Linked DNA regions of Actinoplanes teichomyceticus ATCC 31121. The protein of the gene in region 1 interacts with the protein of each later gene in a pairwise test. Links are inferred from orthologs where the notes say so. Each region holds a gene or a part of one and is shown on either strand. Other genes may lie near its edges.

Region 1 (10,963 bases):
GCTGGAGCTGGCCGGCATCGCGGTGCGCCGGCTCGGCCGCGAGCGCGGCGACCTGCCGGTCGATCCGGCCCTGTTCACCTCGGACGCGCTGAGCCTGATCAAGCGGGACGACGTGGACGTGGTGATCGAGGTGGTCGGCGGGATCGAGCCGGCCCGGGGCTGGCTGGTCGAGGCGCTGCGGGCCGGCAAGAGCGTGGTCACCGCGAACAAGGCGCTGCTGGCCGAGGACGGCGGCGCCCTGCACGACGCGGCGGCCGAGGGCGGGGCGGACCTGTACTACGAGGCCGCGGTGGCCGGCGCGATCCCGCTGCTGCGCCCGCTGCGCGAGTCGCTGCACGGCGACCGGGTCACCGCGGTGACCGGCATCGTGAACGGCACCACCAACTTCATCCTGTCCTCGATGGCGGCCACCGGCGCCGGCTTCAACGAGGCTCTGGAGGAGGCCACCGAGCTGGGGTACGCCGAGGCCGACCCGACCGCCGACGTGGAGGGGTTCGACGCCGCGGCGAAGGCCGCCATCCTCGCCTCGCTGGCGTTCCACACCCGGGTCACCGCCGCGGACGTGTTCCGCGAGGGGATGACCGGGGTGACCGCCGGGGACATGGCCAGCGCCCGGGAGATGGGCTGCACGATCAAGCTGCTGTGCATCGCGCAGCGCGGCTCCGGCCCGGACGGCTCGGAGACCGTCTCGGTCCGCGTCCACCCGGCGATGATCCCGCTGACCCACCCGCTGGCCGGCGTCGGCGACGCGTTCAACGCGGTGTTCGTCGAGGCCGAGGCGGCCGGCCCGCTGATGTTCTACGGCCGGGGCGCCGGCGGCCGCCCGACCGCCAGCGCGGTGCTCGGCGACATCGTCGCGGCGGCCCGCAACAAGCTCACCGGGACCCGGGCGCCGAGCGAGAGCAACTACGCCCAGCTGCGGGTCCGCCCGATCGGTGAGTCGATGACCCGGTACCACATCAGTCTGGACGTGGCCGAGCGCCCGGGCGTGCTGGCCACCGTGGCCGGCGTCTTCGCCCAGCACGAGGTCTCCATCGCCACGGTGCGGCAGTCCGGCCGGGCGGACGACGCCAAGCTGGTCATCGTCACCCACAGCGCCCCGGACGCCGCGCTGGCGGCCACCGTCGAGTCGCTGGCCCGGCTGGACATCGTCCGCTCGATCGCCAGCGTGCTGCGGGTCGAGGGGGGAGCCGGGTAGTGCTGGACCACGTCGGATTCCAATGCGCCGACCTGGGCGCCAGCGCCGCCTTCTACGACGCGGTGCTGGCCCCGCTGGGTGTCCGCCGGGTGATGGATTTCCAGGTCGCCATGGGGTACGGCGCCGACCGCCCGGACTTCTGGATCGGTGAGCTGAACGAGGGCGACGGCTTCCGCGAGTCGCACATCGCGTTCGCGGCGTCCGACCGGGCCGCGGTCGACGCGTTCTTCCGGGCCGCGGTGGACGCCGGGGCCGAGGTGCTGCACGAGCCCCGCCTGCACCCGGAGTATCACGAGCACTATTACGGCGCGTTCGTGCGCGATCCGGACGGCAACAACGTCGAGGCCGTCTGCCATCGTCCTGGATAATGGGCATCCAGTCCCAAAAATCGGATGCCTGGGGCACGCTGTGCGCGGTTGCCCGGCTTGAGTGAGGAGTGACGGCCATGTGGCGGGGTTTGATCGAGGCGTACCGGGACCGGCTTCCGGTGACCGAGGCCACCCCGGTGGTCACGTTGCACGAGGGCAACACGCCGCTGGTGCCGGCCCCGGTGCTGTCCCAGCGGGTCGGGGCGGACGTCTACCTCAAGGTGGAGGGCGCCAACCCGACCGGCTCGTTCAAGGACCGGGGCATGACCATGGCCGTCTCCAAGGCGGTCGAGGAGGGCGCGAAGGCGATCATCTGCGCGTCCACCGGCAACACCTCGGCGTCCGCCGCGGCCTACGCCGCCCGGGCCGGGATCACCTGCGCGGTGCTCGTGCCGCAGGGCAAGATCGCGCTGGGCAAGCTGGCCCAGGCCCTGGTGCACGGGGCCCGGCTGCTGCAGGTGGACGGTAACTTCGACGACTGCCTCTCGCTGGCCTCGAAGCTGTCCCAGGACTACCCGGTCGCCCTGGTGAACTCGGTGAACATCTTCCGCCTGCACGGGCAGAAGACCGCCTCGTTCGAGATCGTCGAGGCCCTCGGCGACGCCCCGGACATCCACTGCCTGCCGGTCGGCAACGCCGGCAACATCTCCGCGTACTGGATGGGGTACCAGGAGGATCACGCGGCCGGCAACAGCACCCGGCTGCCGAAGATGTACGGCTTCCAGGCCGCCGGCGCCGCCCCGATCGTCGACGGCAAGGTGGTCGAGCAGCCGTCCACCATCGCCACCGCGATCCGGATCGGCAACCCGGCGAGCTGGACCAAGGCGCTGGACGCGCGGGACTCCTCGGGCGGGCTGATCTCGGCGGTCACCGACCGGGACATCCTGAACGCGTACCGCCTGCTGGCCCGGGAGGTCGGCGTCTTCGTCGAGCTGGGCAGCGCGGCCAGCGTGGCCGGTCTGCTGCAGCAGGCGGCGGCCGGCCGGATCCCGGCCGGCTCGACGGTGGTCTGCACGGTCACCGGGCACGGCCTGAAGGACCCGGAGTGGGCCATCTCCACCGCGCCGTCGCCGACCGTGGTCGCCAACGACGCCCTGATCGCGGCGAAGGCGCTAGACCTGGCCTGACGCCTCGTCCACGATCGTGGCGGCCTCGCGCAGCAGGATGGCCGTCGCCTGAGACACCACCGTGAGCTCCTCGGCTGAGAGTCGGCTGAGGAGCTCACGCTGTTTCGCCACGCCCGCGGTGATGATGCCCTCGATGAGCTCCGTGCCCGCTTTCGTGAGGCCGATCCGGCGGACCCGCCGGTCGTGCAGATCCTCCGTGCGCGTGACGAGCTCCTGCACCACCAACCGGTCGATCATGCCGCTCAGCGTGGCGGCGCCGACGCCCACCATCCGGGCCAGCTCGCCGCCGGCCAGGGTCCCGTGACGGGCCAGCAGCAGCAGGATCTTCAGCTGCGACATCGTCAGGTGCGAGGAGAAGAGCGGATCCGACCGGTCGTCGGCGAACAGGTGCTGCAACCGGATCTGTGCGCCCATGATCTCTGCGATGAGCTGTTCCTTCTCGCTCAGCGCCTGCTCCTTCGTGCCGTACTGATGGCCGTGCCCGATCCATCTGATGACGGACGCTACCAGCGGGGCCCCATCGAAAACCATTTGTTCGCGTAAGGCAAACTATCAGTGTCGGACGAAATTATCTCGGGGGAGCGCCCATGTCAGCTCTGACACGGCTCAGCCTTGCCAACCGAGGTCTGGTCGCCTTGATCGCCATCGTGATCAGCGGCTTCGGCCTCTTTGCGATCCCGTCGTTGAAACAGCAGTTGTTCCCATCGATCGAGCTGCCCGCCGCGTTCGTCAGCGCGGTGCTGCCCGGCGCCTCGCCGGAGACGGTCGAGGAGCAGGTCACCAAGCCGATCGAGGACGCCGTCAAGGGCGTCGACGGCATCGACACGGTCACCTCGACCTCGCGCGAGAACGTGGCGAGCGTGGTGGTCATGTTCGAGTACGGCACCGACATCGAGGCCGCGGTCAACCAGGTCACCACCTCGGTCAACCGGATCCAGTCGCAGCTGCCGGACGACGTCGACCCGCAGGTCTTCGCCGGCGGCACCGACGACATCCCGGCGATCGTGCTGGCCGCCTCCGGCGGGACGGACGAGAGCGACCTGCTCAACAAGCTGAACCAGACCGTGGTCCCGGAGCTGAACGGCATCACCGGAGTCCGCGACACCCAGGTCACCGGCGCCCGCGACCGGCAGGTCGTGATCACGCCGGACCTGGCCAAGCTCGGCGCGGCCGGGATCAGCCCCGCCTCGCTGACCACCCTGCTGCAGGCCAACGGCGTCGCCATCCCGGCCGGCGCGGTCACCGACGGGACCAGGGCGCTGACCGTGCAGGTGGGCACCCCGATCACCACGGTCGAGCAGCTGCGCGACGTCTACCTGACCGGCTCGCGCGGGCCGGTGCGCCTCGGTGACGTCGCCAAGGTGGAGAGCCGGCTGCCGGCCGCGGAGGCGTACACCCGCACCGACGGCGTGGACAGCCTCGGCATCATGGTCACCGCCCGGCCGGACGGCAACCCGGTCGAGATCTCGCACCAGGTCCGCGACATGCTCGCCGACCTGGAGAAGGACTCCGGCGCCCAGCTCACCGTGATCACCGACCAGGCGCCGTACGTGGAGCGCTCGATCAAGAGCCTGACCACCGAGGGCCTGCTCGGCCTGGCCATGGCCGTCGTGGTCATCCTGGTCTTCCTGCTCAGCGTCCGCTCGACGCTGGTCACCGCGGTCTCCATCCCGCTGTCCGTGCTGATCGCGCTGATCGCCCTCTGGATCGGCGACTACACGCTGAACCTGCTCACCCTGGGCGCGCTGACGATCGCGGTGGGCCGGGTGGTGGACGACTCGATCGTGGTGCTGGAGAACATCAAACGGCACCTGGAGTACGGCGAGGAGAAGGTGCACGCGATCCTCGCCGCGGTCCGCGAGGTGTCCGGCGCGGTCACCGCCTCCACGCTCACCACGGTCGCCGTCTTCGCCCCGATCGCGCTGGTCGGCGGCCTGGTCGGGCAGATCTTCTCGTCGTTTGCGATCACCGTGACGGTGGCCCTGCTGGCGTCGCTGTTCGTGGCGCTGACCGTGGTGCCGGTGCTGGCGTACTGGTTCCTCAAGCCGCCGGCCGCCGACGCCGACACCGTGGCGATCCGCAAGGCCGCCGAGGAGAAGGAGCTGCGCAGCCCGCTGCAGCGCGGATACCTGCCGGTCATCCGGTTCGCCACCACCCGCCGCTGGACCACCGTGCTGATCGGCATCGTGGTGCTGATCGGCACGTTCGCCCTCTCCACCCGCCTGGAGACGAACTTCCTGGACGAGTCCGGCCAGGACAGCATCACCGTCACCCAGGAGCTGCCGGTCGGCACCAGCCTGGCGGCCACCGACGCCGCGGCCAAGAAGGTCGAGGCGATCATCGCCGGTCGCGACGACGTGACGACCTACCAGGTGACCGTCGGCGGCAACGCGTCGAACCCGTTCGCCGGGGGCGGCGGCGCCGGCACCGCGACCTTCAACGTGGCGCTGGACGGCGACGCCGACGCCGAGCGGGTGTCCGACCAGCTGCGCGACGAGTTCGGCAAGCTGACCGACGCCGGTGAGATCAAGATCGGTCAGGAGAGCTCCGGACTCGGTGGCAGCCAGCTCTCCGTCGAGGTGACCGCGGCCGACCCCGAGGTGCTGACCGCCGCGACCGATCAGGTCCGGGCCGCGATGGCCGGGATCGGCGGGGTCGCCGACGTGGACACCACGCTGGCCGCCAACGTGCCGCGACTGGACGTGGTGGTGAACCGCAAGGCCGCCGCCGCGGCCGGGCTCACCGAGGCGCAGATCGGGCAGACCGTGGCCGGCCTGTTCCGTTCCGCGCCGGCCGGGCAGATCACCGTCGACGGGGCCGGGCAGGACGTGGTCATCTCGTTCGGCGCCGCGCCGGCCGACCCGGCCGCGCTGCGCAACGTGCCGCTGACCACCGCCCGGGGCCCCGTGCCGCTGAGCCGGGTCGCCGAGGTCAAGCAGGTCAGCGGCCCGGAGCAGGTGACCCGGGTGGACGGCAACCGCACCGCCACGGTCACCGGCACGGTGACCGGGTCCAACCTCACCAAGGTGAACCAGGACCTGACGAAGAAGCTGGACGCGCTGGCGTTGCCGGCCGGCGCCTCGTACTCGATCGGCGGCGTCAGCGCCGACCAGCAGGAGGCGTTCCAGCAGCTCGGCCTGGCCGTGCTGGCGGCCATCGCGATCGTCTTCGTCATCATGGTGGCGACGTTCCGCAGCATCGTGCAGCCGATCATCCTGCTGGTGTCCATCCCGTTCGCGGCGACCGGCGCGATCGGCCTGCTGCTGGCCACCTCCACCCCGCTCGGCGTGCCGGCCCTGATCGGTGTGCTGATGCTGGTCGGCATCGTGGTCACCAACGCGATCGTGCTGATGGACCTGATCAACCACTACCGGGCGGCCGGCATGGGCGTGCAGGAGGCGGTGATCGAGGGCGGCCGGCACCGGCTGCGGCCGATCCTGATGACCGCCATCGCGACCATCTTCGCGCTCATCCCGATGGCGCTGGGCCTGACCGGCGAGGGGGGCTTCATCTCCCAGCCGTTGGCCATCGTGGTGATCGGCGGTCTGGTCAGCTCCACGCTGCTGACCCTGGTGCTGGTGCCCGCGCTCTACACCATGGTCGAGAACCGGAAGGAGAGGCGGCGCGCCAAGCGCGAGGCCAAGCGGATCCGCAAGGGCGGCGCTCCGGCCGCCCGGCAGCCGGCCGACGCCGAATCGGGCGCCACGCCCGACGGCGCGCAGCCGGCCGCCAGCGGCGCGCTGCGCGGCTACACCGACCAGTTCGAGGTGTTCAAGATGCCGAACCGGCCGGCTGAGCCGGAGAAGTAGGCGCCGACCCGCGAGCAACACCGAACCCGATGCCCGGCCCTCCCGGCCGGGCATCGGCGTTTCTCCCGGTACGGCTACATTCCGGTACGTGCCACCAACGCTCTCGGTCCTTACCCGTAATCGTGACTTCCGCCGCCTGTTCGCCGCTGAGCTCGTGGTCTTCGGGGCGGACTGGTTCGTCATGGTGCCGTTGCTGGTGCTGCTGCCCGAGCTCACCGGGCACGGCTTCTGGGGTGGCCTGGTGCTGGCCGTGGACACCGGGATCAACGCGCTGCTGCTGCCGTACACCGGAACCGTCGCCGACCGCCTGGACCGGCGGCGGATCCTGATCGCGGCGAACCTGGCGTCACTGGTCGCGGTGCTGCTGCTGTTCGCGGTCCGCTCGGCGGCCACCGCGCCGCTGGCCCTGGTGGCGATCGGGGCGATGGCCGTGGCGAAGGCGTTCTACCAGCCGGCCAGCACGGCCGCGCTGCCGAACGTGGTGGACCCGGCCGACCTGCCCGCCGCGAACGCGATCGCCGGCTCGGCGTGGGGCACCATGACCGTCCTCGGGGCGTCGCTCGGCGGGGTGGTGAGCAGCGTGTTCGGGCCGTACGTCAGTTTCTCGGTGACCGCCGCCTGCCTCGCGCTGGCCAGCCTGCTCACCGCCCTGGTGCGCCGCCCGTTGCAGGCCGGCCGGGCCGCCGGTGCTGAGCGGGCGCGACCCGGGCACGCCCTGCTGGAGGCGCTGCGCCACATCGCCGCCCGGCCCCGGCTCCGGGCGCTGGTCACGGTCAAGTCGGCGGTCGGGCTGGGCAACGGGGTGCTGACCGTGTTCCCGCTGATCGCGGCCACGCACGGGGTCGGCGAGCTGGGCGCGGGCCTGCTGTTCGCGGTGCGCGGGGCGGGCGCCCTGGTCGGCCCGTTCGTCATGCGGCCGGTGCTGGCCCGCCCGTCCTGGCTGTTCACCGGCCTGGCCCTGTCGATGAGCCTGTACGGCCTCGGCTACCTGGGCGTCGCCTTCACCCCGTGGTTCCCGCTGGTGCTGCTGCTGGTCTTCGTCGCGCACTTCGCCGGCGGCAGCAACTGGGTGCTCTCCAACTTCGCCCTGCAGGCCGAGGTGCCGGACCGGCTGCGCGGGCGGGTCTTCGCCACCGACATGATGCTGGCCACGCTGGCCATCGCGATCAGCCAGCTCGGCGCCAGCGCGGTCGTCGACCACGTGGACCAGCGCACCGTGCTGGCCGTCTGCGGCCTGATCACGGTGGTCTACGCGGTCGGCTGGCGGCTGGCCACCCGGCGGCTGGCCGGCGCCGCGCCACAGCGGGGATGAGATTCCCGGGGCGCGGCGGTCACCCTGAGATGATCAAGCCCTAGCATGTGGCGATGGGCCTGACCTTCGTCACCGATCCGGTATCCGTCAGCACCCCGGCGACCAGCGCGAACCTGGGCCCGGGCTTCGACGCGCTGGGCCTCGCGCTGACCCTGTACGACGACCTGACCGCCCGGGTGACCGCCACCGGCTGCACCGTCGAGATCAGCGGCCAGGGCGCCGGTGAGCTGCCCACCGACGCCGAGCACCTGGTGGTGCGGGCCATGCTGGCCACCTTCGACGAGCTCGGTGAGCGCCCGCCCGGCCTGGCCGTGCGCTGCGTCAACCGGATCCCGCAGGCGCGCGGCCTGGGCAGCTCCTCGGCCGCCATCGTCGGCGGCGTGCAGCTGGCGCGCGGCCTGGTCGAGGGCGGCCGGGAGCTGATCGACGACGCGGCCGCGCTGCGCATCGCGGCGGATATCGAGGGGCATCCGGACAACGTCGCACCGTGCCTGCTCGGCGGGTTCACCGTGGCGTGGACCGAGGGCTCCGGCGCGCGGGCGGTACGGCTGGCGCCGGCCGAGGGGGTGCGCCCGACGGTTTTCATCCCGGCCGAGCGCGGGTATACGGCGACCGCGCGCGCCGCGCTGCCGTCCGAGGTCCCGCACGCCGACGCCGCGTTCAACGCCGGCCGGGCCGCGCTGCTCAGCCATGCGCTGACCAGCGATCCGGCCCTGCTGTTCGCGGCCACCGAGGACCGGCTGCACCAGGGTTACCGGGCCGCCGGGATGCCGGGCACGGCGTCGCTGGTGGCGGCCCTGCGGTCGGTGGGCGTGGCCGCCGTGGTGAGCGGCGCGGGGCCGACCGTGTTGGCATTGACCGAGGTCCCGGGCGATTTCCACCCGGGCGCGCACTGGCACAGCGAAGTGCTGGGCGTGGACGGCGCCGGTGCGGTTGTGAAAGGGGGTATGGTGGAACACGCCGAGCGGGGTCCTGTTGCCGCAGGTCGCAAGAGTTGATTACGCTCTAGACCTAGCACAGCCGCGAAGCAAGCGATCTCTGCGGTTCGGCGCACCCCCGAGATTTCTGGGCCACTCCTGGTCCGTCTCAATTCTCATCAAGGCATACGCCGGGCAGCAGTCCATAGGTCGCTGCACTCGCCGAGACCTACCCGTCAAGGTATGACGGGCAGGGAAACCGTCGAGCTGCCGTGCTGCACGAATCTCCCGCGCCGCTGCTGCGAAGCGGGTTCCGAGGCCACCCGGCCCAGGCTGCAGTTCCGGGCGGACTCGGGTTTTTCCGACGGAAGGAATCCATTGAGCGACACCACCGACGTGACGTCGGGTGTTTCTGACGTCGCTGACGGCGCCGGCACCACCGCGACCGCCACGAAGCGCCGCCGCGGCGGCACCGGGCTGTCCGCGATGCTGCTGCCCGAGTTGCAGAGCCTCGCCGCCTCCCTCGGCATCTCCGGCACCGCCCGGATGCGCAAGGGTGAGCTGATCACCGCGATCACCGAGCGGCAGAGCGGCGGCGCGGCCGCCACCGAGCCGGCCCCGCGGCCGCGGGCCGCGGCTGTCGCCCCGGCGCAGCCGGCCCCGGCGCAGGCCGCTCCGGCTCCGGCCGAGACGCCGCAAACCGCAGCCGCCCCGGCCGAGACCACCCCGGCCGCGCAGCCGGCCGCCGAGGCCGCTCCGGCCGCGGAGCGCCCATCCCGGCGCAGCCGCGAGCGGGCCACCCGCGAGTCGGCTCCCCGTGAGCCGGCCGCCCGCGAGGCCGCGCCGGTCGAGGCCGCGCCCGCCGCCGGGACCGAGACCGCGCCCGCCGACAGCACCGAGCGTGCCGAGCGGGGCGACCGTCCCGAGCGGGGCGAGCGCACCCGCGACCGGCAGCGCAACCGTGACGGCGAGCGTGCCGAGCGCGGTGAGCGTGCCGAGCGCGGTGAGCGTGCCGAGCGCGGTGAGCGTGCCGAGCGCGGTGAGCGTGCCGAGCGCGGTGAGCGTGCCGAGCGCGGTGAGCGTGCCGAGCGCGGTGAGCGTGCCGAGCGCGGTGAGCGTGCCGAGCGCGGTGAGCGTGCCGAGCGCGGTGAGCGTGCCGAGCGCGGCGACCGGGACCGCGGCGACCGGGGCCCCCGGGCCGACCAGGGACACGACGACGAGGACAACGACGGCGAGGGCGGCCGCCGGAGCCGGCGCAGCCGCTTCCGGGACCGCCGCCGCGGCCGGGACCGCGACGGCGACCAGCGTGAGGACAGCCGCCGCGAGGGCCGGGAGCCGCACGTCGCCGAGGACGAGGTGCTCGTCCCGGTGGCCGGCATCCTCGACGTGCTGGACAACTACGCGTTCGTCCGGACCACCGGGTACCTCTCCGGCCCGAACGACGTCTACGTCTCGATGTCGCAGGTCAAGAAGTACGGCCTGCGCCGCGGTGACGCGGTCACCGGCGCGGTGCGCTCCGCCCCGCGTGACGGCGAGCAGCGCCGGGACAAGTACAACCCGCTGGTCCGCCTGGACACCATCAACGGGATGGAGCCCGACGAGGCGCGCCGGCGGCCCGAGTTCTACAAGCTCACCCCGCTCTACCCGCAGGAGCGCCTGCGGCTGGAGACCGAGCCGCACATCCTCACCACCCGGGTCATCGACCTGGTCATGCCGATCGGCAAGGGCCAGCGCGCGCTGATCGTCTCCCCGCCGAAGGCCGGTAAGACGATGGTGCTGCAGGCCCTGGCGAACGCCATCACCCGGAACAACCCGGAGTGCCACCTGATGGTGGTGCTGGTGGACGAGCGGCCGGAAGAGGTCACCGACATGCAGCGGTCGGTGAAGGGCGAGGTCATCGCGGCCACGTTCGACCGTCCGCCGCAGGACCACACCACGGTCGCCGAGCTCGCCATCGAGCGGGCCAAGCGGCTGGTCGAGCTGGGCCACGACGTGGTCGTGCTGCTCGACTCGGTGACCCGGCTCGGCCGGTCGTACAACCTGGCGGCGCCGGCCTCCGGCCGGATCATGTCGGGTGGTATCGATTCGACCGCGCTCTACCCGCCCAAGCGGTTCCTCGGCGCGGCGCGCAACATCGAGAACGGTGGCTCGCTCACCATCCTCGCGACCGCGCTGGTCGAGACCGGGTCGATGATGGACACGGTGATCTTCGAGGAGTTCAAGGGCACGGGT
Region 2 (16,356 bases), 4.7 Mb from region 1 along the record:
CGGCCAGCGTCGACGCGGCGATGTCGTGGTCGGCGAGCAGGATCAGGGCGGCTTCCAGGGTGCGCCGGCCGGAATCCGAGATCGGCTGGCCGGTGAGGCGCGGCCAGAGGAGCCCGGCGAGCGATCCGGCCCCCGCCGAGCGCTCGCCCCGAGCGCAGTGGTCCGTCCCCCCGGACCCGTCCGTCCCCCCGGACCCCTGCGTCCCCCCGGATCCCTGCGCCCCCTCGGTTCCCGGACTTCCCGGCGCGGCCGACGGACCCGCTGGGGGGACGGTCGGCGGGACCACCGGCAGGGCGGCGACCATCGTGGCGATCAGCGTGCGGCCGGTGGTGAGGACGGCCGCCGGCGAGGTGTCGAAGCGCAGCGGGTCCGCGGCGGCGACCGCGGCGACCGTGACCCGCAGCCGGTCGGCGAGCCGGGCCGCGCCGGGCAGCGCGGACCCGATGCGCCTGGCCAGCGCGACCATGTCCGCGTTCGACGGGAACGGCTCGTGCCGCGGCTCACCGGTCCACAGCAGATTGGCCACGGCCTCGTAGGTCGCCGTGCGCGCCAGCTCGGTGGCGTCGTGGCCGCGGTAGAACAGCGCGCCGTCGCGGATCAGCGTGATGCCGGTCCGGATGTTCGGCGTCACCCGGCGTCGGCTCGCGATCAGCGTGTCCACGTCCGCTTTCGCGAACATGCTGCCCTTGCCGGCCGCGTTGCGGCGGCTCGACAGCAGGCCACGACTGACGTACGCGTAGATCGTCGCCGGTTTCACGCCGAGCCGCTGGGCGACCTGTTCCGTGGTGAGCAGCTGTTCCGACGTCATGTGCACATCATCTCATGTTGACTGCGTCAACATTGACTGGCCCGTCCGCCAGTCGTCATGTTGAAGACATGCTGACTGTCAACCCTGGACTCGCCGGTGTCGTCGCGTTCGACACCGAGATCGCCGAACCCGACCGCGACGGCGGCTCCCTGCGCTACCGCGGTGTCGACATCCGCTCCCTGGCCGGCCACGTCACCTTCGGCGACGTCTGGGGCCTGCTCGCCGACGGCGAGTTCACCCGGCCGCTGCCCCCGGCCGGACCGGTCCCGCTCCCGGTGCGCTCCGGGGACGCCCGTGCCGACGTGCAGGCGGCGGTGTCGCTGCTCGCGCCGCACTGGAGCCTGCGCCAGCTGATCGACATCGACGACGCGCAGGCCCGCGACGACCTGGCCCGCACGTCGGCGACGGTCCTGTCGTACGTCGCTCAGGCCGCCCGCGGCTCGGGCCCGGCCGCGGTCCCGCAACGCCTGGTCGACGCCGGTCGCAGCGCCACCGAGCGTTTCATGATCCGCTGGCGGGGCGAGCCGGACCCGCGGCACGTGGCCGCGCTCGACCGCTACTGGGTGTGCGCCGCCGAGCACGGCATGAACGCCTCGACGTTCACCGCGCGGGTCGTCGCCAGCACCGGCGCGGACGTGCCGGCCTGCCTGTCGGCGGCGATCGCGGCGCTCTCCGGGCCGCTGCACGGGGGCGCGCCGGCCCGGGTGCTCGGCATGATCGAGGCGGTGGAGCGGTCCGGGGACGCGCGGGCGTACGTCCGCGGCGTCCTGGATGGCGGCCACCGGCTGATGGGTTTCGGCCATGCGGTCTACCGCGCCGAGGACCCGCGCGCCCGGATCCTGCGGGAGGCGGCGTTCGAACTGGGCGCGCCGCGCTTCGAGGTGGCCCGGGAGCTGGAACTGGCCGCGCTCGCCGAGCTGCGCGAACGCAAGCCGGACCGGGTGCTGGAAACCAACGTCGAGTTCTGGGCCGCGGTGGTGCTGGACTTCGCCGGGGTGCCCGCGGAGCTGTTCACGGCGCTGTTCACCTGCGCCCGGACGGCCGGCTGGAGCGCGCACGTGCTGGAACAGAAGCGCCTCGGCAAGATCATCCGGCCGTCCGCGGACTACGTCGGCCCGGGCGCCCGGGAGGCGGCCGAGGTGCGCGGCTGGGCCGACGCGGTACGGCGCACCTCGTGAGCCAGGTGGACTTCGGGCGTACCGCGCGGGACTACGCCCGGCACCGGGCCGGTTTCCCGCCGGCGCTGCTCGACCGGCTCGCCGCGTACGGCGTCGGCGCCGCCGGGCAGACCGTTCTGGACCTGGGCACCGGAACCGGCAGCCTGGCCCGGCTGTTCGCCCTGCGCGGCGCCACGGTGACCGGAATCGATCTCGCTGAGCCGCTGCTGGACGAGGCCCGGCGCCTGGACCGCGCGGCCGGCGTCGACGTCACCTACGCGGTCGCCGCCGCCGAGCGCACCGGCCTGCCCGGCGCCGCGTTCGACGTGGTCGCCGCCGGCCAGTGCTGGCATTGGTTCCGCGCCGACGAGGCCGCCGCCGAGGCCCGCCGGCTGCTGCGCCGCGGCGGCCGGATCGTGCTGGCGCACTTCGACTGGCTGCCGCTGCCCGGCACCGTGGTCGCGGCCACCGAGCGGCTGATCCTGGCGCACAACCCGGCGTGGCCGCTGGCCGGCGGCACCGGCCTGCACCCCCGCTGGTTGACCGACCTGCGCCGGGCCGGTTTCACCGGGATCGAGACGTTCTCGTTCGACGTGGACGTGCCGTACACCCGCGCCGGCTGGGTCGGCCGCATCCGGGCGAGCGCCGGCGTGGCGGCCAGCCTCCCACCGGCCGCGGTCGAGCGTTTCTCCACCGAGCTGACCGCCCTGATCGCCGACGAGGACCTGTCCGTGCCGCACCGGGTGTGGGCGGTCGTCGCCAAGCGGTAGATCATGAATCGTCCGGTCAGCGGGATCGTCACGCCGCACGCCGAAGTAGTAGGACGTCGCGGACTTCTGCGCGAGGTCGGGAAGGCTGGCATCTATTTAGGATCGTGACCGCTGTGTAGACGTTGACGGAATTCCGGGAGATCGCCCTTGGGCACGGCATGCCGCGGGATGCCATCGACTACTGGGTAAGCCTCGCGCGTCCGTGTCTCTCCCTGGACGGCGACGGCGACGGCCCGGTCATGGGGTATTTCGGTGGCCGGCCGGCGCTGCCGGCGGCCGTAGCCTGGCCCGCGGGCCACGCACACCTCGCCTTGTTCTCCGTGTGCTCCCGGGAGGACCTCGCCGCGCGCAGGTTCGAGACCGTGGAGCTGGTGTCCGACTTCCTCGGGTGACCACGCGGCCGCCCCGTCGTTGCCGTACCGGTCCGGCGGCCAGCCTACCCGGTACCCCGACCTGGCGAAGCACGTAAGGCCGGCCGGTGCGTCTCGACACGATCCTCACCCTGCCGGGCAAGCACGGGCGCGGATGTCGCTGGGCAGGGGCCGACGCCGGGGCGGTCGGGGAGCAGGGATGCCCGGGCCGCGGGCAGGCACGGGCGCGGGCTGCCCCGCGAGGGGCGGGGTGGGCGGCGCCGGCAGGGGGACCGGGCCGCGCCGGCAGGGGCGGGACGGGGCGGGGCGGGCGGTGGCGCGGGGGCTGCCCGCCGTACCGGGGAAGGCCGGTGTCAAGCGGCGAGCGCGGCGTACCGGCCGCCGTGCGACAGCAGGGACTCGTGGGTGCCGGACTCCAGGACCCGGCCGTGGTCGATCACCACGATCTGGTCCGCGTCCCGGACCGTGGACAGCCGGTGCGCGATGGTGACCGTGGTGCGGCCACGGGCCAACTCGTCGAAAGCCTGCTGCACGGCCCGCTCGGTCTCGGTGTCCAGTGCGCTGGTCGCCTCGTCCAGCACCAGGATGCGGGGGTTGCGCAGCAGGGTGCGGGCGATCGCGATGCGCTGCTTCTCGCCGCCGGAGAAGCGGTGCCCGCGGGAGCCGACCACGGTGTCGTACCCGTCCGGCAGGGCGGCGATCAGCGGGTGGATCTGGGCGGCGGTGGCGGCCGCGACGATCTCCTCGTCGGTCGCGTCGGGTTTCGCGTAGCGCAGGTTCTCCCGGATCGTGGTGTGCAGCAGGTACGTCTCCTGGCTGACCACCCCGACCATCTCCGACAGGTCGGCGAGGGACAGGTCGCGCAGGTCGACGCCGTCGATCGTCACGCGGCCCGCGGTGGGGTCGTGGAGGCGGGCGATCAGGGCGGCGATCGTGCTCTTGCCGGAACCGGTCTCACCGACCAGGGCGAGCGAGGTGCCGGCGGGCACGTCCAGGGTGACGCCGGCGAGCGCGGCGGGTGAGCGGTCGTCGTACGCGAAGGTCACGTCCTCGAAACGCAGGTGGCCGCGCACCCGCGCCAGGCGTACCGGATGGGCCGGCTCCTCGATCTCGACCGGCAGGTCGAGGTATTCGAAGATCCGCGCGAACAGCGCGAGCGAGCTGGTCAGCGTGACGCTCACATCGAGCAGGCTCATCAGCGGCCGGAACAGGTTGCCCTGCAGCGCGGTGAACGCCACCAGGGTGCCGATGCTCATCGCGCCGGCGGCGAACGGCAGTCCGGCGGCGAGGTAGATGGTCGCCGGGATGACCGCGAAGACGACGCTCATGGCCGCCATCCGCCAGCGTCCGGCGAGCTCGGAGCGCAGTTCCAGGTCGATCAGCCGGTTCGACGAGCGGGTGAACCGCTCGACCTGCGCGGCGCCGGCGCCCATCGTCTTGCTGAGCTGGATGCCGTTGATCGACAGCCCCTCCTCGATGATCACGTTGAGCTCGGCGAGCTCCCGCTGGCGCTGCGCGGTGATCTTCTGGCGCATCCGGGCGACCCGGCGGGTCAGGTAGATCGCCGGGGGCAGCACGAGCAGCGAGATCAGGGTGAGCTGCCAGGTCAGCGCGATCATCGCGACGAGGGTGGCGACCACGGTGGTGAGGTTGGCCGCGATGCTGGTCGCGGTCGAGGTGACCACGGTCTGCATGCCGCCGATGTCGTTGGTGATCCGGGACTGCACCTCGCCGGTGCGGGTGCGGGTGAAGAAGCCCACCGACTGCCGCTGCAGGTGGCGGAAGACGTCGACGCGCAGCCGGTGCATGACCCGCTGGCCGACGGTGGTGGAGATCCACGTCTGCACCACGCCGAGCGCCGAGGTGACCGCGGCGACCACCACCATGCCCAGCACCAGCTGGACGAGCAGGCGCAGGTCGCGCTGCGGCAGGGCGACGTCGATGACCTCGCGGAGCAGGAACGGCGACGCCATGCCGAGCGCGGATGACGCCACGATGATGGCCACGACCGAGGCGAGTTGCCGCCGGTGGCCGATGAAGAGCGCGCCGATGCGGCGCAGCGAGACGGCTCGGGCCTGCGCCCGCTCCGCGGGGGTCACGGTCCGTGCCGCGCCCCGGCCGGGATGTTCGGCCAAATTCACGACCTTTCCTCGTACGAAGGAGGCCACCGCGCCGTGGTATGCGTCCCGCCGCGGGGCCCCCGGACAAGCTGAGGTTACCTCAACATGAGGGAGCAACGGTAATCGCTGCTACCTTGTTCCGGTGGAGGAAGAGTCGCTGCCGGAGGCGTTCTGGGCGGTCAGCCGGCGGATCCGGGAGCACGCCAGGCGGGAGATGGAGCCCTGGGGCATCGCTCCCTCGCAGTTCCGCGCCCTCAACATGCTGCTGACCCACGGCGAGATGCGCCTGAGCACCCTCGCCGAGCACCTGCGCATCGCCCCGCGCTCGGCCACCGAGGTGGTCGACGACCTGCAGCGGCGCGGTCTGGTCGAGCGCCGCCCGGACCCGGCCGACCGCCGCGCCACCCTGGTCGCGCTCACCGGGCCGGGCCGGGCCACCGGCGAGGGCGTCCGGGCCGCCCGGGCCGCCGCGGGCGAGCGCCTCTTCGCCGTCCTGGACGACGCCGACCGCGCCGAGCTGGCCCGCATCCTGCGCCGCCTGGCCTCCTGATGCGGCCCGGCGCGCGCCTGGCCGCATCCGCGCCGCTCACCCCCGCGACGCCGATCGCAGGAGCACCGCGACGGTCAGAAACCCCGCAACGCCGGTCGCAGGAGCACCGCGCCGCAGGCCGCGACCGAACCCAGGCACAGCAGCGTGAGGTAGAGCACGGCCGGCACCGCGACCAGCGACGTCGCGTTGAGCACGCCGAGTGCGAGCAGGGTGATCAGGCACCAGGTCAGGGCGACCCGGGCGGTGTGCCCGAGCGCGTCCCGGGCCAGGATCGCCCGCTCGTCGGTGCGACCGTCCGCGCCGACCCGCATCGACTGGGCGAACTCGTCGGCCGCCTGGGCCAGCGACGCCGCATCCACCACGGACGCCATGGCGATCTCGAACAGGGCCAGCGTGCGGTGCGCGCCGGGGTGCCCGGGCGCCAGGGTCAGCGCCCGGCCGATCGCCTCCCGCGCGCTCAGCGGGCGGCCCGCGGCGAACAGCGCCCGGCCGAGCGTGACGTGCAGGTCCGCGTCGTAACCGGCGAGCTCGATCGCGATGGTCAACCCGGTCAGGGCGTCGCCGACCCGGCCGGCCGCCAGTTGCGCCTGCGCGAGCCGGTCGTGCAGCCGTGGATTGCCCGGGTCCTGGCGGCAGGCGGCGGCCGCGGCGTCGATCGCCTCACGGTGCCGCCCGAGCTCGGTGGCGGTCCGGCTGAGCCAGTAGAGCGTCTCCGGGCCGGACGGGTCGAGCCGCCAGGCGGCCCGGGCCGAGCGCAGCGCCCCGGTCGGATCGCCCATCTCCAGCCGCGCCCGGGCCAGCCGGTGCCAGGCCTCCACGTTCTCCGGTTGCCGGCCGACGATCGGCGCGAGCAGGTGGGCGGCGTTCTCCGCACGGCCACGGGCGAGCAGGTCGTCGGCCTGGGACAGCAAGGGCTCGGTTCGCACGCCGGTGTTGATCGGCGACGCGCCGGCCGATCTGGGGCAACCGCGCGTTGCGGCCCGGTTGCGTCAGTCGCGGCCCCGTAGCTCGTTGCGGTAGCCGACCAGGGCGTCCACCATCCCCTGCACGAACCGCTCGACCACCTGCAGCTCCGCCACGTCGAACCGCTCCATGACCGCGTCCGTGCGCGGCGCCAGCGGGGTGAAGAAGGCACTGGCCAGCAGCATCCCGGCCTCGCCGTAGCGCAGGTGCACCACCCGCCGGTCGGCGCTCTCCCGGATGCGGCGCAGGTGCCCGCCGCGTTCCAGCCGATCGATCAGCGCGGTGGTGGCGCCGGAGGACAGCCCGATCGCCTCGCCCAGCCGGCCCGGGGTCAACGGCGCACCGGCCCGCTCGGCGTGCATCACCGCCAGCAGCGCGTGCAGGTCCGTGCCGTGCATGTGGTGGCGGCCGGCGAAGGCGTGCCCGATGTGGTTGGCCTCGCTGGAGTAGGCGTTCAGCAGGTCGACGAGCCGGGAGCGCAGGCGCTGCCGCTCCACCGCTTCGCCGGCGGAGGCTTCGGTTTCCTTCACCCCGCCAGTGTTGCAGATCGCCCACCGGCGGTGGAGAATCTCGATGATCGAGATTCTTAGCCTTGGAGGATTCATGAGACGGGCATGGGCGTCCCTGCTGCTGGCCCTGGTGCTCGGCGGCCTGGTGATCGGCCTGGCGGGATCGACCAGGGTCACCAACGACCCGAACGCCTCGCTGCCGTCGTCGGCCGAGTCCACCCGCGTGGCCCAGCTGCAGAAACAGCTGCCGTCCGGCCGCACCAGCGCCGCCCTGATCGTGGTCGCCAAGGGGGGTCAGCCGCTGACCGACGCCGACCTGGCCCCGGCCGGGCGGCTCGGCACGCCGATCGTCAGCCCGGACCGCCGCGCCGCGATCGTGTCGGTGCCGCTGCCGGCCGGCGTGTCGTCCGACGAGACCATCGCCGCGGTCGCCGACCTGCGGACCCGGGCCGGGGCCGGGCTGCCGGCCGGAGTCACCGCGGAGGTGACCGGTGCCGCCGGGTTCACCGCCGACCTGGCCGACAGCTTCACCGGGGCGAACACCCGGCTGCTGATCGTCACCGTGGCGGTGGTCGCGGTGCTGCTGCTGGTCACCTACCGCAGCCCGCTGCTCTGGCTGGTCCCGCTGGCCGTCGTGGGACTCGCCGACCGGGTGACCACCAGCCTCGTCGCGCTGCTCTCGCGGCACACCGACCTGCCGGTGAGCGGTTCCACCACCGGCATCGTGACCGTGCTGGTGTTCGGCGCCGGCACCGACTACGCGCTGCTGCTGATCTCGCGCTACCGCGAGGAGCTGCACCGGCACGAGGACCGGTTCACCGCGATGCGGCAGGCGCTGCGCGGCGCCGGCCCGGCCATCGCGGCCAGCGCCGGCACGGTCGTCCTGAGCCTGCTCACCCTGCTGCTGGCCAGCCTGCGCAGCAACGTCTCGCTGGGCGTCACGGCCGCCGCCGGCATCGCGATCGCCGCGGTGTTCGCGCTGCTGGTGCTGCCGGCCGCGCTCGTGGTCTGCGGCCGCGGGCTGTTCTGGCCGTTCGTGCCCCGGCCCGGGCAGGGCGGCGTCGAGGCGGAGCGGGGGTTGTGGGCCCGGATCGGGCGCGCGGTGGCCGCCAGGCCGGTCGCGGTGACCCTGGCGTCGGTGATCGTGCTGGGCCTGCTCTGCGCCGGCGGCCTCGGCACCCGGCTCGGACTGTCGCAGAGCGAGCAGTTCCGGGTGCGCTCCGAGTCGGTCGCCGGGCTGGAGACCCTGTCGAGGTATTTCCCGGCCGGCGCGGCCAGCCCGACGATCGTGCTGACCAGCCCGGAGCAGGCGCCGTCGGCGCTCGCCACGGTCTCCGGCACGCCAGGCGTGGCCCAGGCCCGGATCGCCGAGCGGACCGCCACCCGGGCGAGCATCCAGGTGATCCTGGACGCCGCGCCGGACACCCCGGCCGCCTTCGACACGATCCGCGCGCTGCGCGCCGAGCTGGCCGGGCGGGCGCTCGTCGGCGGCAGCGTGGCGACCAGTCTGGACACCCGGGACGCCACCCGGCGCGACCTGCGGGTGATCGTCCCGGTGATCCTGCTGGTGGTGCTGCTCGTGCTGGTGGTCCTGCTGCGCGCGCTGGTCGCCCCGGCGCTGCTGATCGCCACGGTGATCCTCAGCTTCCTGGCCGCGCTGGGCGCCGGGTCGCTGCTGTTCGACCACGCGCTGGACAACCAGGTGCCGCTGTTCTCGTTCCTGTTCCTGGTGGCGCTCGGGGTGGACTACAACATCTTCCTGGTCACCCGGGCCCGCGAGGAGGCCGGCCGGCGCGGCACGCGGGACGGCATGGTGCACGCGGTCGCGGTCACCGGCGCGGTGATCACGAGCGCCGGCATCCTGCTGGCGGCGGTGTTCGCGGTGCTCGGCGTGCTGCCGGTGATCACGCTGACCCAGATCGGCGTGATCGTGATGATCGGGGTGCTGCTGGACACCCTGCTCGTGCGTACGGTGCTGGTCCCGGCCCTGGCCACCCTCCTCGGCGACCGGTTCTGGTGGCCCGGCCGGCCGCGGCCGAGCGCCGAGCTCCCGCGGCCCGCCGGCCGCGGCCGAGCGGCGCGCCGGACACGCGCCGGGCGATGACGGCGGAGCGCGCCGGGCGCCCCGCGGGCGGGACCGAGCGACACGTCCGCCGGCCGCGGCCGAGCGGCGCGCCGGGCGGTCGTGGCGGCCCGGCGCGCGCGCCGGTTCAGGAGCCCGCGGCCGGCACCGGGACGCCGGCGAACGGGATGGCCGCCGCGGCGGTGCCCTCCTCCCCCGCCGGGTGCCGCCACAGGCCGCGGCGGCGCAGCTCGGGCAGCACCCCCTCGCCGAACCAGTACGCCTCCTCCAGGTGCGGGTACCCGGACAGGATGAACTCCTCGATGCCGAGCGCGGCGTACTCCGCGATCCGGTCGGCGACCTCGGTGTGGCTACCGACCAGGGCGGTGCCGGCGCCGCCGCGGACCAGCCCGATCCCGGCCCACAGGTTGGGCGAGACGACCAGGCCGTCGCGGCTGCCGCCGTGCAGGTCGAGCATCCGCCGCTGGCCCTCCGACTCGCTGCGCCGCAGCCCGGCCTGCACCGTGGCGATGTCCCGCTCGGAGACGTTGCGCAACAGCCGGGCCGCCTCCGCCCAGGCCGCCTCCGCGGTGTCCCGGGTGATCACGTGCAGCCGGATGCCGAAGCGCATGTCCGGTTTCAGGGTGCGGATCCAGGCCAGCTTCTCGGCCACCTGGGCGGGCGGCTCACCCCAGGTCAGGTAGACGTCGGCGTGCTCGGCGGCGACCGGGCCGGCGGCCTTCGACGAGCCGCCGAAGTAGATCGCCGGCGGCGTCCGCGGCACCCGGGCCAGGTGAGCGTTCTCCACCCGCAGGTGCGCGCCCTGGTACGTCACGGTCGCGCCGCGCAGCAGCGGGCGGACGATGCCGAGGAACTCCGCGGTGCGCGCGTAGCGGGCGTCCTTGTCCAGGAAGTCGCCGAACTGCCGCTGCTCGCTGGACTCGCCACCGGTGACCACGTTGAGCAGCAGCCGCCCGCCGGAGAGCCGCTGGAACGTCGAGGCCATCTGCGCCGCCAGGGTCGGCGCGATCAGCCCGGGCCGGAACGCGACCAGGAACTTCAGCCGCTCGGTGACCTCGGTGAGCATGGCGGTGGTCAGCCAGGCGTCCTCGCACCAGGCGCCGGTCGGGGTGAGCGCGCCGACGAAGCCGAGCTGCTCGGCGCCGCGCGCGATCTGGCCGAGGTAGCCGATGGTCAGCGGGCGCACCCCGCCGGCCGAGCCGACCGGCGTGCCGTGGCCGCCGCCCACGATGTCCCGGCTGTCGCCGTTGGTGGGGAGGAACCAGTGGAAGTCCATGGCCGGGAGCCTACCCACAAATCCCATCGGCTGAATAGGAGGGCTCGGCGAGATCGGCGCCGGGCCCGCCGGACACGAATCGGGCCGGGGCGCTCGCCCCGGCCCGATTCCCCGCACCCCGTCAAGACTTGAAGACGTCCTTGATCTTCTCGCCGGCCTGCTTGAGGTTGGCGCTGGTCTGGTCCGCCCGGCCCTCGGCCTCGAGACGTTCGTCGTCGGTCGCCCGGCCGACGCCCTCCTTGACCTTGCCGCCCATCTCCTCGGCCTTGTTGTCGACCTTGTCATCAAAAGCCATCGTGCGCCTCCGGGGGCTCGAGTCCGCGTTGCCTACGACCGTCGGAATACCCCGCCGCCGCGAACCCATGCCGGCCTCTCGTGCCGACTCGGGCCGGCCGGGACGGCGGGGTCACCGGCGGCGCCGGGCCACTGCGTTATGGTGGGCGCCGACCCCGGGGAGCGTGGATGCCGTCTAGGAAGGCCAGCAGCGCGGCGAGGGCGGGCAAGCCCACCTCCAGCGACGTCGCCGCGGCGGCGGGGGTCTCCCGGTCGGCCGTGTCATTCGCGTTCAACAACCCGCAGCGGATCTCGTCGGCGACCCGGGAGCGGATCCTGGCGGCCGCCGAGGAGCTCGGCTACACGCCGAACACGCTGGGGCGGATGCTGCAGGCCGGTACCACCAACTCGATCGGGGTGCTGCTGCCGCAGCGGCTGGCGCAGATCCTGGAGAACCCGTACTACTCGCGGTTCCTGATGGGCGCCGGGCAGGTGTGCGACCAGGAGGGGTACACGCTGCTGCTGACCCCGCCGCTGCAGGACTCGGTGCTCAAGGCGATCCCGTACGCGGCGGTGGACGGGTTCGTCGTCTGCGGTCTGGAGATCGACCGCGGCGAGGTGGCCGAGCTGGACCGGCGCGGGATCCCGTTCGTGCTGATCGACTCCGACCGGCACGAGGGCGCGCCCAGCGTCGAGGTCGACGACCGCGGCGGGGCCCGGGAGGTGGCCCGCTACCTGCTGGAGCTGGGGCACCGGCGGCTCGCGGTGCTCTCCATCGACCCGGGGCCGGGGGTGCCGGCGCGCGGCTACCGGGGGCCGCTGGCCCGGCGGCTGGCCGGGATCGGCGACGCGCTCGCCGAGGCCGGATTGACCATGTCGGACGTACGGCTGGCCGAGGTGCCGGTGACGCGTACCGACGGATACCGGGCCACCCGGGAGCTGATGAGCGCCGCGGCACGGCCGACCGCGATCCTGGCGCTGTCCGACGTGCTCGCCTTCGGGGCCGTGGACGCGTTGCAGGAGCTCGGCGTGGACGTGCCGGGCGAGGTGTCGGTGACCGGTTTCGACGATCTGGCCGAGTCGGCCTGGTTCCGGCCGCGGCTGACCACCGTGCGGCAGCCGATCGTGGCCAAGGGGCGGATCGCCGCCGATTTCCTGATCTCCGCGATCCGGGGCGAGGACCAGCACCCGCATCAGCTGCTCGGCACGTCGCTGATCGTCCGGGAGTCGGCCGCAAAACCGGCATAAGCACCGTCTGCAAGAACTTGCAGAAAGAAAGCACGCGCGACCTATGTAACACGTGTTAGTTGCCTGCTACCGTTCCTCGCCATGACTGATCAACTGGTCGCACCGCCCACCGTCGAGGCGCCGCCGGCATCCTGGTGGCGCAACGCGGTCATCTACCAGATCTACCCGCGCAGCTTCGCCGACTCCAACGGCGACGGCATCGGCGACCTGCCCGGCATCAGCAGCCGCCTGCCGTACCTCAAGGACCTGGGCGTGGACGCGGTCTGGCTGTCCCCGTTCTACGCGTCGCCACAGGCCGACGCGGGTTACGACGTCTCCGACTACCGGCGGGTCGACCCCATCTTCGGCACCGTCGCCGACGCCGCCGAACTGATCACCGGCGCGCACGCGCTCGGTCTGCGGGTGATCGTCGACCTGGTCCCCAATCACTCCTCCGACCAGCACGAATGGTTCCAGCGGGCGCTCGCCGAGGGTCCCGGCTCGCTGTTTCGTGAGCGCTACCACTTCCGCCCCGGGCGCGGTGTGCACGGCGAGCTGCCGCCCAACGACTGGCCGTCGATCTTCGGCGGCCCGGCCTGGACGCGGGTCCCGGACGGCGAGTGGTACCTGCACCTGTTCGCCCCGGAGCAGCCCGACTTCAACTGGGACCATCCGGCGGTCCGCGACGAGTTCAAGACCATCCTGCGGTTCTGGCTCGACCTGGGCGTCGACGGCTTCCGGATCGACGTGGCGCACGGCCTGATCAAGGAGCCGGGCCTGCCGGACGTCGGCGGCGGGGCCGAGTGGCATCTGCTGGGCGTCGGGGAGAGCCCGTGCTTCGACCGCGACGGCGTGCACGAGATCTACCGGTCGTGGCGGCGGATCCTCGACGAGTACCCGGGCGAGCGGATCGCGGTCGCCGAGGCGTGGGCGCCCACGCTGTCCCGGGTGGCGCACTACGTCCGCGACGACGAGCTGCACCAGGCGTTCAACTTCAGCTACCTGGGCACCGCGTGGAACGTGCACGAGCAGCGCCAGATCATCGATGAGTCGCTCGCCGCGATGAGCGCGGTCGGGGCGCCGACCACCTGGACGCTGTCCAACCACGACGTGGTCCGGCACACCACCCGGCTGATGCAGACCGCCGAGGGCGAGGTGGCCGGGCGCAAGGCGGTCGCGGTCGACCCGGTCGCCGGCCTGCGGCGGGCCCGTGCGGCCAGCGCGCTGATGCTGGCGCTGCCCGGCTCGGCGTACCTTTACCAGGGGGAGGAGCTCGGTCTGCCGGAGGTGCTCGACCTGCCGCCGGAGGTGCGCCAGGACCCGGCGTTCCACCGGGCCGCCGGCCAGGACGGGTACCGCGACGGCTGCCGGGTGCCGATCCCGTGGAGCGGTGAGCGGGCCCCGTACGGCTTCGGCCCGGAGGGCGGCGCCAGCTGGCTGCCGCAGCCGGAGTCGTGGGCCCGGCTGAGCGTGGCCGCGCAGGCCGGCGTGCCGGACTCGACGCTGGAGCTGTACCGCGCGGCGCTGGCGCAGCGCCGCGCCAACCCGGCGCTGCGGCCGACCGACAACCTGCGCTGGGTGCCCGCGCCGGCCGGGGTGCTGGCGTTCGAGCGCGCGGTCGAGGGGGCGCCGGTGTTCCGCTGCACGGTCAACATGAGCGACCGGCCGGTGAGCCTCGACCGGCCCGGCGAGCTGCTGCTGGCCAGCGGCCCGCTGGAGGGCGGCCCGGACGAGGTGGTGCTGCCGCCGGACACCACGGCCTGGTGGTCCATCCCCGGCTGATCGGCCCCGGCCACCCGCGGACGGTGCGGGTGGGCGGGAGGTGCGGGCGTGACACGTGTCCACGGGTCACGCCCGCACCTCTGTCTTTCCCTCAGATCACCGGTCCCGCGGCCGATCAGGCACGTCACCTGAACCGCGACGCGGGGAATCGACGGTGGAGCATGCGGCGAGTGGACGGACCGGCCCGGACGGCCGGGCGGATCGTGCTCCTGGCGGTGGTCTGGGCGGCGCTGACCGTGCTGCTGGGGATCGGCGGCGCCCTCGGTGACGCGCCGGCCTGGCTGCTCTGGCCGACCGGCGTCGCGTCGGCCGCCACCGCGGCGTACGCCTGCCTGGTCGCCGCCCGGGCCGGCCACGGCGCCGCGCGTGCCTTCTGGCACCGGCTGGCGGTCGCCGCCGGCGTGCTCACCGCCGGAACCCTCGACCACAGCCTGCACACCGCCATCGCCGGGCACCGGACCTCGATGGGCGCGTTCGCCGCCACCTGCTACCTGGGCGCGGTGGTCGGCACCGTGTACGCCATGCTGTGCCTGCCGCGCCAGCCGCGCACCTGGCGGACCAGCCTGGCCAACTTCCTGGACGTGGCCGTGGTCGGGGTGGCCGCCTCGCTGGTCACCTCACACTTCCTGCTCACCATGCCGATGCCCGCGGCGTCCGGCACACTCGCCACCGAGCTGCTGCTGATCGTGCTGATCACCGCGTGCGCCGCCACCGTCGCGGTGGTCCGGGTCGGGGTGACCGGCTCCGGCCCGGTGCACGGCCCGGCGCTGTGGTACCTCGCCCCGATCGGCCTGCTGGCCCCGGCCACCTGGGTCGTCTACCCGTGGACCACGCCGTGGCCGCATCTGAGCGTCACCGCGATGGCGATGGCGCCGCTGGGCGTGCTGTTCGCTCTGGCCACGCGTGCCCAGATCCGTGTGCAGGAGCGCCCGGCCCGGCCGGTGGGCGTACGGCGCAGCCGGCGCTGGCGGGGCATCAGCGTGGTGCCCTACGCGGCGATCCTGGTCATCGCCGTCCTGCTGGTCGGCGTCACGCTGCGGCTCGGCTACCTGCCACCCCGGCTGGTCGGCGGCTCGGTCGTGCTGATCACCCTGGTGGTGATCCGGCAGCTGGCCGCGCTCTCGGACAACACGGTGCTGCTGGACCGGCTGGAGGAGCAGGCCAACCACGACGACCTGACCGGATGCCCGAACCGGCGGCTGTTCGCCGCCAGCCTGCAGCGGCGCACCGACCCGGCCACCGTCGCGGTCTGCGACCTGGACGGCTTCGGCACCCTCAACGACCGGCTCGGTGACGAACGGGGCGACGCGCTGCTGCGGGCCGCCGCCGCCCGGATCGCCGAGACCTTCGGGCCGGACGCGCTCGTCGCCCGGCTGCTCGGCGACGAGTTCGGCGTGCTGGTGCCCGGGGAGCAGGAGCAGCTGGGCGAGCGGCTGGTCCGGGCGTTCCGGCTGCCGCTGCGGGTGGACGGGCACGACCTGCTGGTCACCGTGACCGCCGGGGTGGCCGCCGGCCGTGACGAGGCGGTGCCCGATCTGCTGCGCCGCGCCGAGCTGGCGCTCAAGGCCGCCAAGCGGGCCGGGGCCAACCGGCACCAGGAGCACACCAGGGAACTGGACAGCACCGCGCAGCACGACGCCGACCTGGCCGCCGCGCTGCGCCGAGGCCTGGAGATGGGCGAGTTCCGGCTGGTCTACCAGCCGATCGTGGAGCTTCCCGGCGGCCGGCTCACCGGGGTGGAGGCGCTGGTGCGCTGGCACCCGCAGGGCGGGCCGCCGGTGTCGCCGGCCGAGTTCATCCCGGTCGCCGAGCAGACCGGGCTGATCCTCGACCTCGGCCTCTGGGTGATCGAGACGGCCTGCGCGGACGCGGCGCGGTGGCAGCTGCGGCACGGCGCCGCCGCGCCCCGGGTCAACATCAACGTGTCGGCCCGGCAGCTGCTCGACCCGGACCTGCCGGACCAGGTGGCCTCGACGATGGCCCGCTACCGGCTGGACCCCGACAAGATCACTCTGGAGATCACCGAGACCGCGGTCTTCGGCGGCGGCGCGGCGCTGAGCACCGTGCGGGAGCTGCGCGAGCTCGGCGTCGGCGTGGCCCTGGACGACTTCGGCACCGGGCAGTCCTCGCTGACCCTGCTGCGCACCTGCCCGGTCACCACGCTCAAGGTGGACAAGTCGTTCATCGACGAGCTGAACGGCACCGCCGAGCAGGAGGCGATCGCCACCTCGCTGAGCACCATCGCGGCGACGCTCGGGCTGCGCGCGGTCGCCGAGGGCGTGGAGACCCAGGAGCAGGCCATCCGGCTGGAGGCCCTCGGCTACCGGTACGCGCAGGGTTACTACTTCGCCAAGCCCGGCCCGGCCGCGCTGATCGACGCGGCGCTGGACCGTACCCCGGCTCAGCAGTAGGTGCTCTCCTTGCCGATCACCCGGTACGGGCAGTCGGCGATCTCGGCGAGACGCAG

Evidence for each region.
Region 2: the proteins of ACTEI_RS32160 (region 1) and ACTEI_RS11970 interact in binary tests that used the Bacillus subtilis proteins (3 or more experiments, as listed by UniProt). The link is inferred for Actinoplanes teichomyceticus ATCC 31121 from one-to-one orthologs.

Annotation. Positions count from the first base shown.
Region 1 is NZ_CP023865.1:7,332,023-7,342,985, reverse strand. Bases 2,954-6,702 are described here. They hold ACTEI_RS32160 (efflux RND transporter permease subunit), read left to right. Parts: upstream 2,954-3,280; coding sequence 3,281-6,502; downstream 6,503-6,702. Other genes in these bases: ACTEI_RS32155 (MFS transporter), read left to right, coding at 6,591-6,702; ACTEI_RS32165 (MarR family winged helix-turn-helix transcriptional regulator), read right to left, coding at 2,954-3,224. Also shown: ACTEI_RS32180 (homoserine dehydrogenase), read left to right, coding at 1-1,198; ACTEI_RS32175 (VOC family protein), read left to right, coding at 1,198-1,566; thrC (threonine synthase), read left to right, coding at 1,644-2,693; more of ACTEI_RS32165, read right to left, coding at 2,679-2,953; more of ACTEI_RS32155, read left to right, coding at 6,703-7,814; thrB (homoserine kinase), read left to right, coding at 7,868-8,812; transcription termination factor Rho, read left to right, coding at 9,110-10,963. UniProt on the Bacillus subtilis protein: Required for self-resistance to surfactin, an antimicrobial lipopeptide surfactant produced by B.subtilis. Also required for swarming motility.
Region 2 is NZ_CP023865.1:2,657,734-2,674,089, reverse strand. Bases 6,912-9,847 are described here. They hold ACTEI_RS11970 (MMPL family transporter), read left to right. Parts: upstream 6,912-7,342; coding sequence 7,343-9,352; downstream 9,353-9,847. Other genes in these bases: ACTEI_RS11965 (LLM class flavin-dependent oxidoreductase), read right to left, coding at 9,459-9,847; ACTEI_RS11975 (MarR family winged helix-turn-helix transcriptional regulator), read right to left, coding at 6,912-7,269. Outside these bases: ACTEI_RS12010 (citrate synthase), read right to left, coding at 1-808; ACTEI_RS12005 (citrate synthase 2), read left to right, coding at 877-1,986; ACTEI_RS12000 (class I SAM-dependent methyltransferase), read left to right, coding at 1,983-2,735; ACTEI_RS11995 (hypothetical protein), read left to right, coding at 2,858-3,127; ACTEI_RS11990 (ABC transporter ATP-binding protein), read right to left, coding at 3,460-5,205; ACTEI_RS11985 (MarR family winged helix-turn-helix transcriptional regulator), read left to right, coding at 5,369-5,776; ACTEI_RS11980 (tetratricopeptide repeat protein), read right to left, coding at 5,851-6,702; more of ACTEI_RS11975, read right to left, coding at 6,766-6,911; more of ACTEI_RS11965, read right to left, coding at 9,848-10,607; ACTEI_RS11960 (CsbD family protein), read right to left, coding at 10,729-10,902; ACTEI_RS11955 (LacI family DNA-binding transcriptional regulator), read left to right, coding at 11,070-12,128; ACTEI_RS11950 (glycoside hydrolase family 13 protein), read left to right, coding at 12,210-13,889; ACTEI_RS11945 (putative bifunctional diguanylate cyclase/phosphodiesterase), read left to right, coding at 14,051-16,300.